DNA from 2 places in the Exiguobacterium sp. H66 genome. Region 1 is predicted to be linked to the other one. Evidence: a T-box and tRNA genes for the amino acid it is inferred to sense, from the RefSeq annotation. Region 1 holds a T-box; the other holds one or more tRNA genes.
The links. A T-box is a leader RNA that pairs with one kind of tRNA and senses whether it is charged. The one in region 1 lies ahead of leuS (leucine--tRNA ligase), so its partner is inferred to be a tRNA-Leu.

Region 1 (3,419 bases):
AGGAAGTGACGTGGCAACACTTGCTGTTTGTTCGCTTCGTTGACGAAGACCATCAACTGCGAAATCCCTGTGTTGAATTGAATGTTCGAGAAGTCTTCCGTCACTTTCTTGACGGTCTGGTGATAGACACGTTCAAAGTCGGCGTCAACCGTCTCGACATCTTGAATGTCTGCAGTCCGTTCGAACAAACGCCAGACGCGGTCAAGGAAGCGACGTGCACCGTCGAGCCCATTTTCCGACCAGGACACAGAAGCATCGAGTGGTCCCATGAACATTTCGTACAGACGAAGCGTATCTGCTCCGTGTGATTTGACAATTTCATCCGGATTGATGACGTTCCCCCGTGATTTCGACATCTTTTCGTTGTTTTCGCCAAGAATCATCCCTTGGTTATACAGCTTTTGGAATGGCTCTTTTGTCGGAACAACGCCGATATCGTATAACACTTTGTGCCAGAAACGTGCGTACAGTAAGTGAAGGACCGCATGTTCTGCCCCACCGATATAAATATCGACCGGAAGCCAGTATTTTAATTTCTCCGGATCCGCGAGCGCCTCTTCATTATGCGGATCGATGAAACGAAGGTAGTACCAGCAGCTACCGCCCCATTGTGGCATCGTGTTCGTTTCGCGGCGTCCTTTCATCCCTGTCACAGGATCCGTATAGTCGAGCCACTCTTCTGCAAGAGCAAGCGGCGACTCTCCTGTTCCCGACGGTTTGATTTCAGGAATCATCGGAAGTTCAAGTGGCAACTCTTCTTTATCCAGCGTCTTCATCGTTCCGTCTTCCATATGGACGACTGGAATCGGCTCGCCCCAATAGCGTTGACGGCTAAAGAGCCAGTCACGCAGACGATACGTAATTTTCTTCCGTCCGACTTGGTTCGTTTCGAGTTCCGCGATGATGGTTTCGATTGCATCCGCCTTCGAGAGACCGTCGAGCATCTGAGAATTGACGTGTTCCCCTTCTCCCGTATACGCCGCTTCTTGAACATCTCCACCCGTTACGACTTCGATGATTGGAAGATCAAATTGTTTTGCAAACTCATGATCGCGTTCGTCATGTGCCGGAACGGCCATGATGGCACCTGTTCCATACGTCGCAAGAACATAGTCGGCAATCCAGATCGGAAGACGTTCGCCAGAAATCGGGTTGACGGCGAACGCACCCGTGAAGACACCCGTCTTCTCTTTTGCAAGATCCGTTCGTTCGAGATCCGATTTCGTTTGAACAGACGCGATATAACGTTCGACCGCTGCCTGATGTTCTGCTGTCATGATATCTGCGACGAATGGATGCTCCGGTGCTAAGACGAGGTACGTTGCGCCGAAGACTGTATCCGGACGTGTCGTGAAGACCGTGACTTGTTTTTTGTGGCCGTCAATCGTAAAGTCGATTTCCGCACCTTCCGATTTACCAATCCAGTTCCGTTGCATTTCTTTCACCGACTCCGGCCAATCGAGTTCATCTAAATCGTCGAGTAGACGGTCCGCGTATTCCGTAATCTTAAGGACCCACTGGCGCATCGGGACACGGACGACGGGATGATTTCCACGTTCAGACAATCCATCGATGACTTCTTCATTCGCAAGGACCGTTCCAAGTGCCGGGCACCAGTTGACTGCCACTTCGTCGACGAACGCAAGTCCTTTTTCGTAAAGTTGTGTAAAGATCCACTGTGTCCATTTGTAGTATTTCGGATCCGTTGTATTGATTTCACGGTCCCAATCATACGAAAAACCGAGGTCTTTCAACTGACGTTTGAACGTTTCAATATTTTGTGCCGTGAACTCACGCGGGTCATTCCCCGTATCGAGTGCATACTGTTCTGCCGGGAGTCCGAACGCATCCCATCCCATTGGGTGGAGGACGTTATACCCTTGCATCCGTTTCATGCGGGCGAGGATATCCGTTGCCGTGTATCCTTCCGGGTGTCCGACATGCAGTCCTGCTCCCGATGGATAAGGAAACATGTCGAGGGCATAAAAGCCTTCCTTACTTGGGTCTTCCGTCGTTACGAACGCGTTATCCTGTTCCCAGCGCGCTTGCCATTTTGGTTCAATCTCACGATGATTATACGACATCTATTCTTCCTCCTCTGATTAAAAAAAACCGGTCCTCCGCCCCTAAGAATAGGGACGAAAGACCGGTTTGGCTTCCGCGGTACCACCCACGTTGTCTGTCAATGACAGACCGCTTGACTCACAGATAACGGTGTGAAGGACCGGATTCGCTACTCGTTGTTCACGAATCATGCTCCCTGACGAGTTCATGGACAGTTCCGACTGGTTTGCACCACCCACCAGTTCTCTAAACGGAATGTCTCCACTACTACTTCAGTTCGTTGCATCTGACTATCTATTAGTTAGTTTAATCTGAATCTTAATCAACCGTCAACGTTTCCGTAAAATTTCTCCAATCGCAGCATGTGTCGAAGCCTGATGATCCGCGTGATGTAACATCTGCCCCGGCATCCGGTCGTCGAGTAACGCGATGACTTCCATCCCAGCTTTTTTCGCCCCCATCATGCCGTTCGCCGCATCCTCAATGACGATACATGACTCTGGGGCGAGACCCATCCGTTTTGCTGTCAGCTCGAAGATAGCAGGGTCCGGTTTAGAGCGCGGGACTTCAAAACCGCTCGTGTAGGCGTCGACTGTCAACCCATAAAATGCGATGACGCGTTCAATTTTTTCAAGCGAACTCGATGATGCAATTGCAATCCCGTAGCCTTCGTTTCGAGCGATACTCATCAACTCATGAACCCCTTCCTTTAATCCACAGTCTTCTGGCTTGGCGTGTTGTTGAAATAAGTCATGTTCCTGTGCAAGTAACGCATCCGTTTGATGCGGTAAGCGATGTTGTTCAATTAATTCCTGCCACATCTCGTCGCCCGTCTTACCCATGAAGGTCGCATATTGAACTAAATCAAGTGGAATCCCGAGTTGATGAAACATTTTTTTATGTACCCCAAAGTAGCGAATTTCACTATCTAAAATGACGCCATCCATATCGAAGATTAAACCCCTCGTTTGCATCCCATTCACTCCTTTTTTTGATTTTAACAAAAAAACGACAGTGATGGACTGTCGTTTTTATCATTTCGAAATCAGTGTTGGTTGCGAACGATATCCCGGAAAATAATGTTCCAACTCTCCGTCTCCATAGAGCTGGCACAGTTGTTCATATTGAGCAGGCAGTAGAACATTTTTTCCTAAATGATATTCAAATAAACGATAGCCCGTATAGCGACACTTACTCTCGAACAGGCTATCACGCTCTTTATACCCACCACCTAAATGCTGTTCGACCAACCCGGCATCTTTCGCACATAAAATAGCCTCGAATTCTAACCGTTGATTTGGATAGACCTTATGTTCATCCCGCTTACAGCCAATCAAATGACCATGTGCAAATTC
Region 2 (3,419 bases), on a different contig from region 1:
GCAGCATGAACAACGGTTGCGCCAGCACATATTACAAGATGATCATCCAGAGTCGTCAGCTCAACTAGAAATCGAACTATAACAACAAGGAGTGAGGACCGGATGCGAACAGGTACAAAAATTGGTTTAGGCGTGATTGGTTCAGGGATGCTTGCAGCAAGCTATTACTTTTACGAAATGGCGATCGCAACGAATCCGAAACCCTTCTTGACGAACAACCGTGATTTAAGTGACGAGATGGTCCGATTGATGCAACCGGGTCAGACATGGATTAAGGAACAACCGTTAGAACTCGTCGCGACGCAAGCACATGATGGATTGACCCTTCGCGCACATTACTTACCGCCACTCGTTTCGTCCGATCGAGTCGTCATTCTCGTACATGGTTACGGTGGTGTCGGAACGGACTTAGCAGGATTCGCCTATCTGTATCATCAAGCGGGTTTTCATGTGTTGATGCCGGACAATCGTGGTCACGGAAAAAGTGACGGAAATTACATCGGTTTCGGTTGGCATGACCGGCAAGACTGTCTGCGCTGGATCGACTATTTAGTCGGACGTGTTGGAACGGATTCTTCCATCTTTTTACATGGTGTATCGATGGGGGGGGCGACGGTTTTGATGACGAGCGGAGAAACATTACCTGCTCAAGTCAAAGGCATCATCTCCGACTGTGCTTATACATCAGTCAACGCAGTCCTCGCCTATCAGATGAAACGGATGTATCGTTTGCCGCACTTTCCGTTCCTTGCGATGACGAGTTTATTGACGAAATTAAAGGCTGGTTACTTCTTCAGTGAAGCTTCCGCACTAAAACAAGTCAAAAAGGCGGCGGTACCGATCTTATTCATTCATGGGGATGCAGATACGTTCGTTCCGACATCGATGGTCTATGAACTGTATGATGCTTGCCAAACGAAGAAGGAACTCGTCGTCATTCCGAATGCGGCACATGCAATGGCTTATTTTGAAGCACCCGATCGATACGATGAAGTCGTCGAGGCATTTGTTCGGCGCGTATTGTCAGCATGACAAATGAAAGTGTATGAAGCGGAAGGAATGGATTGACAAAAATCAGTCCATTTCGTATTCTACAATCATATAAGTCATGTCGTCGTGGCGGAATCGGTAGACGCGCTAGACTCAGAATCTAGTGGTGGCAACACTGTGGAGGTTCAAGTCCTCTCGGCGGCATTTCCATAAGTTGAAGACCTGTTAGTAGGTCACAGACTATAGACAAACTAGATGGAAGGTCACTTGCATGTGATTTTCCATCTTTTTTTTGTTCTCTCTTTCCTTTCTAATCGTCTTCCTGTGGCAAACATCGCGCCGCTACAGCGAAGCTGCAGGGTCGCTCCTGTTTGCTTTCCACTAGGAAGCGGTTAGATCGAAAATCGCGACTTTTTTAGTTTTCTTTCAGATAATTCAGTTTTTTTACCAAAACATGTTTCAAAGGGACCATTATTAAGGAAAATATCCTAATAGAGGGCCGTGCCTTCAAAAGAAGGGGGTAAAAAGGATGAATAAACGTTTTTCTATCTTATTTTTATTGATGGGATGTCTGTTCGTATTAAGTGCGTGTAGCATCGGTTCAAATGATGATTCATCGTCAGAGGACAAAACGTACAAAGTCGGGATCGACGTCACCTATCCACCATTCGAGTACAAGGACGGGGATACGTACAAAGGAATCGATATCGATTTGATTCAAGCGATTGCAGACGACCAAAACTTCAAGATTGAATTTGAAGCGATGGACTTTAGCGGAATCATTCCTGCTCTGCAGGCGGATCAACTCGACATCGCGATTGCCGGGATGAGTATCACACCGGAACGTGAAAAAGTCGTTACCTTCTCTGACCCATACTTTGAAGCCGGACTGATTCTTGTCGTCAAAGACAATAATGATGACATCAAGTCGGTTGATGATTTAAAAGGGGAACGCGTGGCAGTTAAAAAGGGGACGACGGGGGCAAAGTATGCAACGGATAACGCGGATAAGCTAGGAATTAAAATTACACAATTCAATGATAGTCCAGCGATGTTCCAGGAAGTCAAAAATGGGAATGCAGCAGCCTTGATTGAAGACTATCCAGTCATCTCGTATGCCAACAAACAACAAAACCTTGGTCTGAAACTCGTGGGAGATCGTTTAAATGGAGATAATTACGGGATTGCCGTCCTTAAAGGGGAAAACGAAGACTTGATGAAAAAAATCAACACAGGTTTAGCGAATTTAAAAGACAGTGGCGAGTACGACGAAATCGTTGATCGTTATTTAAAATAATCACCCGATTGAGTGAATGATGAGGGAGTTGAGCTGCTGATGGAAGTAGCAAAAGCTGCATTTCCGTTTTTCTTAGATGGATTACAAGTCACTTTATATATCTTTATCATCGCCGTCATCGCAGGATTCTTGATTGGTCTCATCGTTGCCTTGATGCGCTTGTCTCCATTAAAACTTTTAAATGGGATCGCGATCGTTTATATCGATGTGATTCGTGGGACACCGTTCATCGTTCAACTGTTCTTCATTTATTTTGGTTTGAACTCACTCGAATGGTTATCGATGGACCGGATGTACGCGGGGATTTTGACGGTCGCGATCAATGCAGGGGCCTATTTTGCAGAAATCATCCGGGCCGGCATCCAGTCGATTGATAAAGGTCAAACCGAAGCCGCACGATCGCTCGGGATGACGGGCCGTCAAACGATGGTCCAAATCATTTTACCGCAAGCTTTTCGGAGAATGTTGCCGACCATTACGAACCAATCGATCATTAGTTTAAAGGATACTTCGTTGCTCTCGATTATCGGCATCGCCGATTTGACGCAACAAGGACAAGTCCAGCAAGCGACGACGTTTGAACCGTTCATCGTCTGGTCCGTCGTCGGCTTAATGTATTTCGTCATCATCTATCTGCTGTCGATGTTAGCGAAATTCTTGGAACGGAGGTTTACGCTACGATGAGTATCATTCAAGTAGATAACTTAAAAAAGTCATTCGGAAAAAATGAAGTCCTAAAGGATATCTCCGTTGAAGTAGAAGAGAAAGAAGTAGTTTGCGTCATTGGTCCATCTGGTTCCGGGAAAAGTACGTTTCTTCGTTGTCTGAATCGTCTGGAAGACATTACAGGTGGGACAGTCATCATCGATAAGCACAATATTACGGACCCGAAAGTCGACATCAATAAAGTCCGAGAAGAAGTCGGGATGGTCTTTCAACACTTTAATCTCTTTCCGCATAAGACGGTTTTAGATAATGTCATGCTCGCACCGATTAAAGTCCGTAAAACGGAAAAGGGACAAGCAAAGGAACGTGCGCTTGCATTACTTGATAAGGTAGGGCTCCGTGAAAAAGCGGGCAACTATCCTGGAGAACTCTCGGGAGGTCAGAAACAACGGGTCGCGATTGCCCG

Region 2: it has a tRNA-Leu gene. The T-box ahead of leuS (leucine--tRNA ligase) is inferred to sense a tRNA for this amino acid. The anticodon was not compared.

What each region holds. Positions count from the first base shown of each region.
Region 1 covers NZ_JACSMQ010000002.1:51,735-55,153, forward strand. Annotated here, with positions in the region: gene leuS (leucine--tRNA ligase) at 1-2,084, opposite strand, end outside; T-box leader at 2,132-2,354, opposite strand; gene KNP88_RS03600 (HAD family hydrolase) at 2,394-3,038, opposite strand; gene KNP88_RS03605 (peptidoglycan bridge formation glycyltransferase FemA/FemB family protein) at 3,099-3,419, opposite strand, start outside.
Region 2 covers NZ_JACSMQ010000001.1:134,302-137,720, reverse strand. Annotated here, with positions in the region: gene KNP88_RS00735 (hypothetical protein) at 1-82, shown strand, start outside; gene KNP88_RS00730 (alpha/beta hydrolase) at 103-1,032, shown strand; tRNA gene KNP88_RS00725 (tRNA-Leu) at 1,111-1,194, shown strand; gene KNP88_RS00720 (transporter substrate-binding domain-containing protein) at 1,520-2,287, shown strand; gene KNP88_RS00715 (amino acid ABC transporter permease) at 2,327-2,971, shown strand; gene KNP88_RS00710 (amino acid ABC transporter ATP-binding protein) at 2,968-3,419, shown strand, end outside.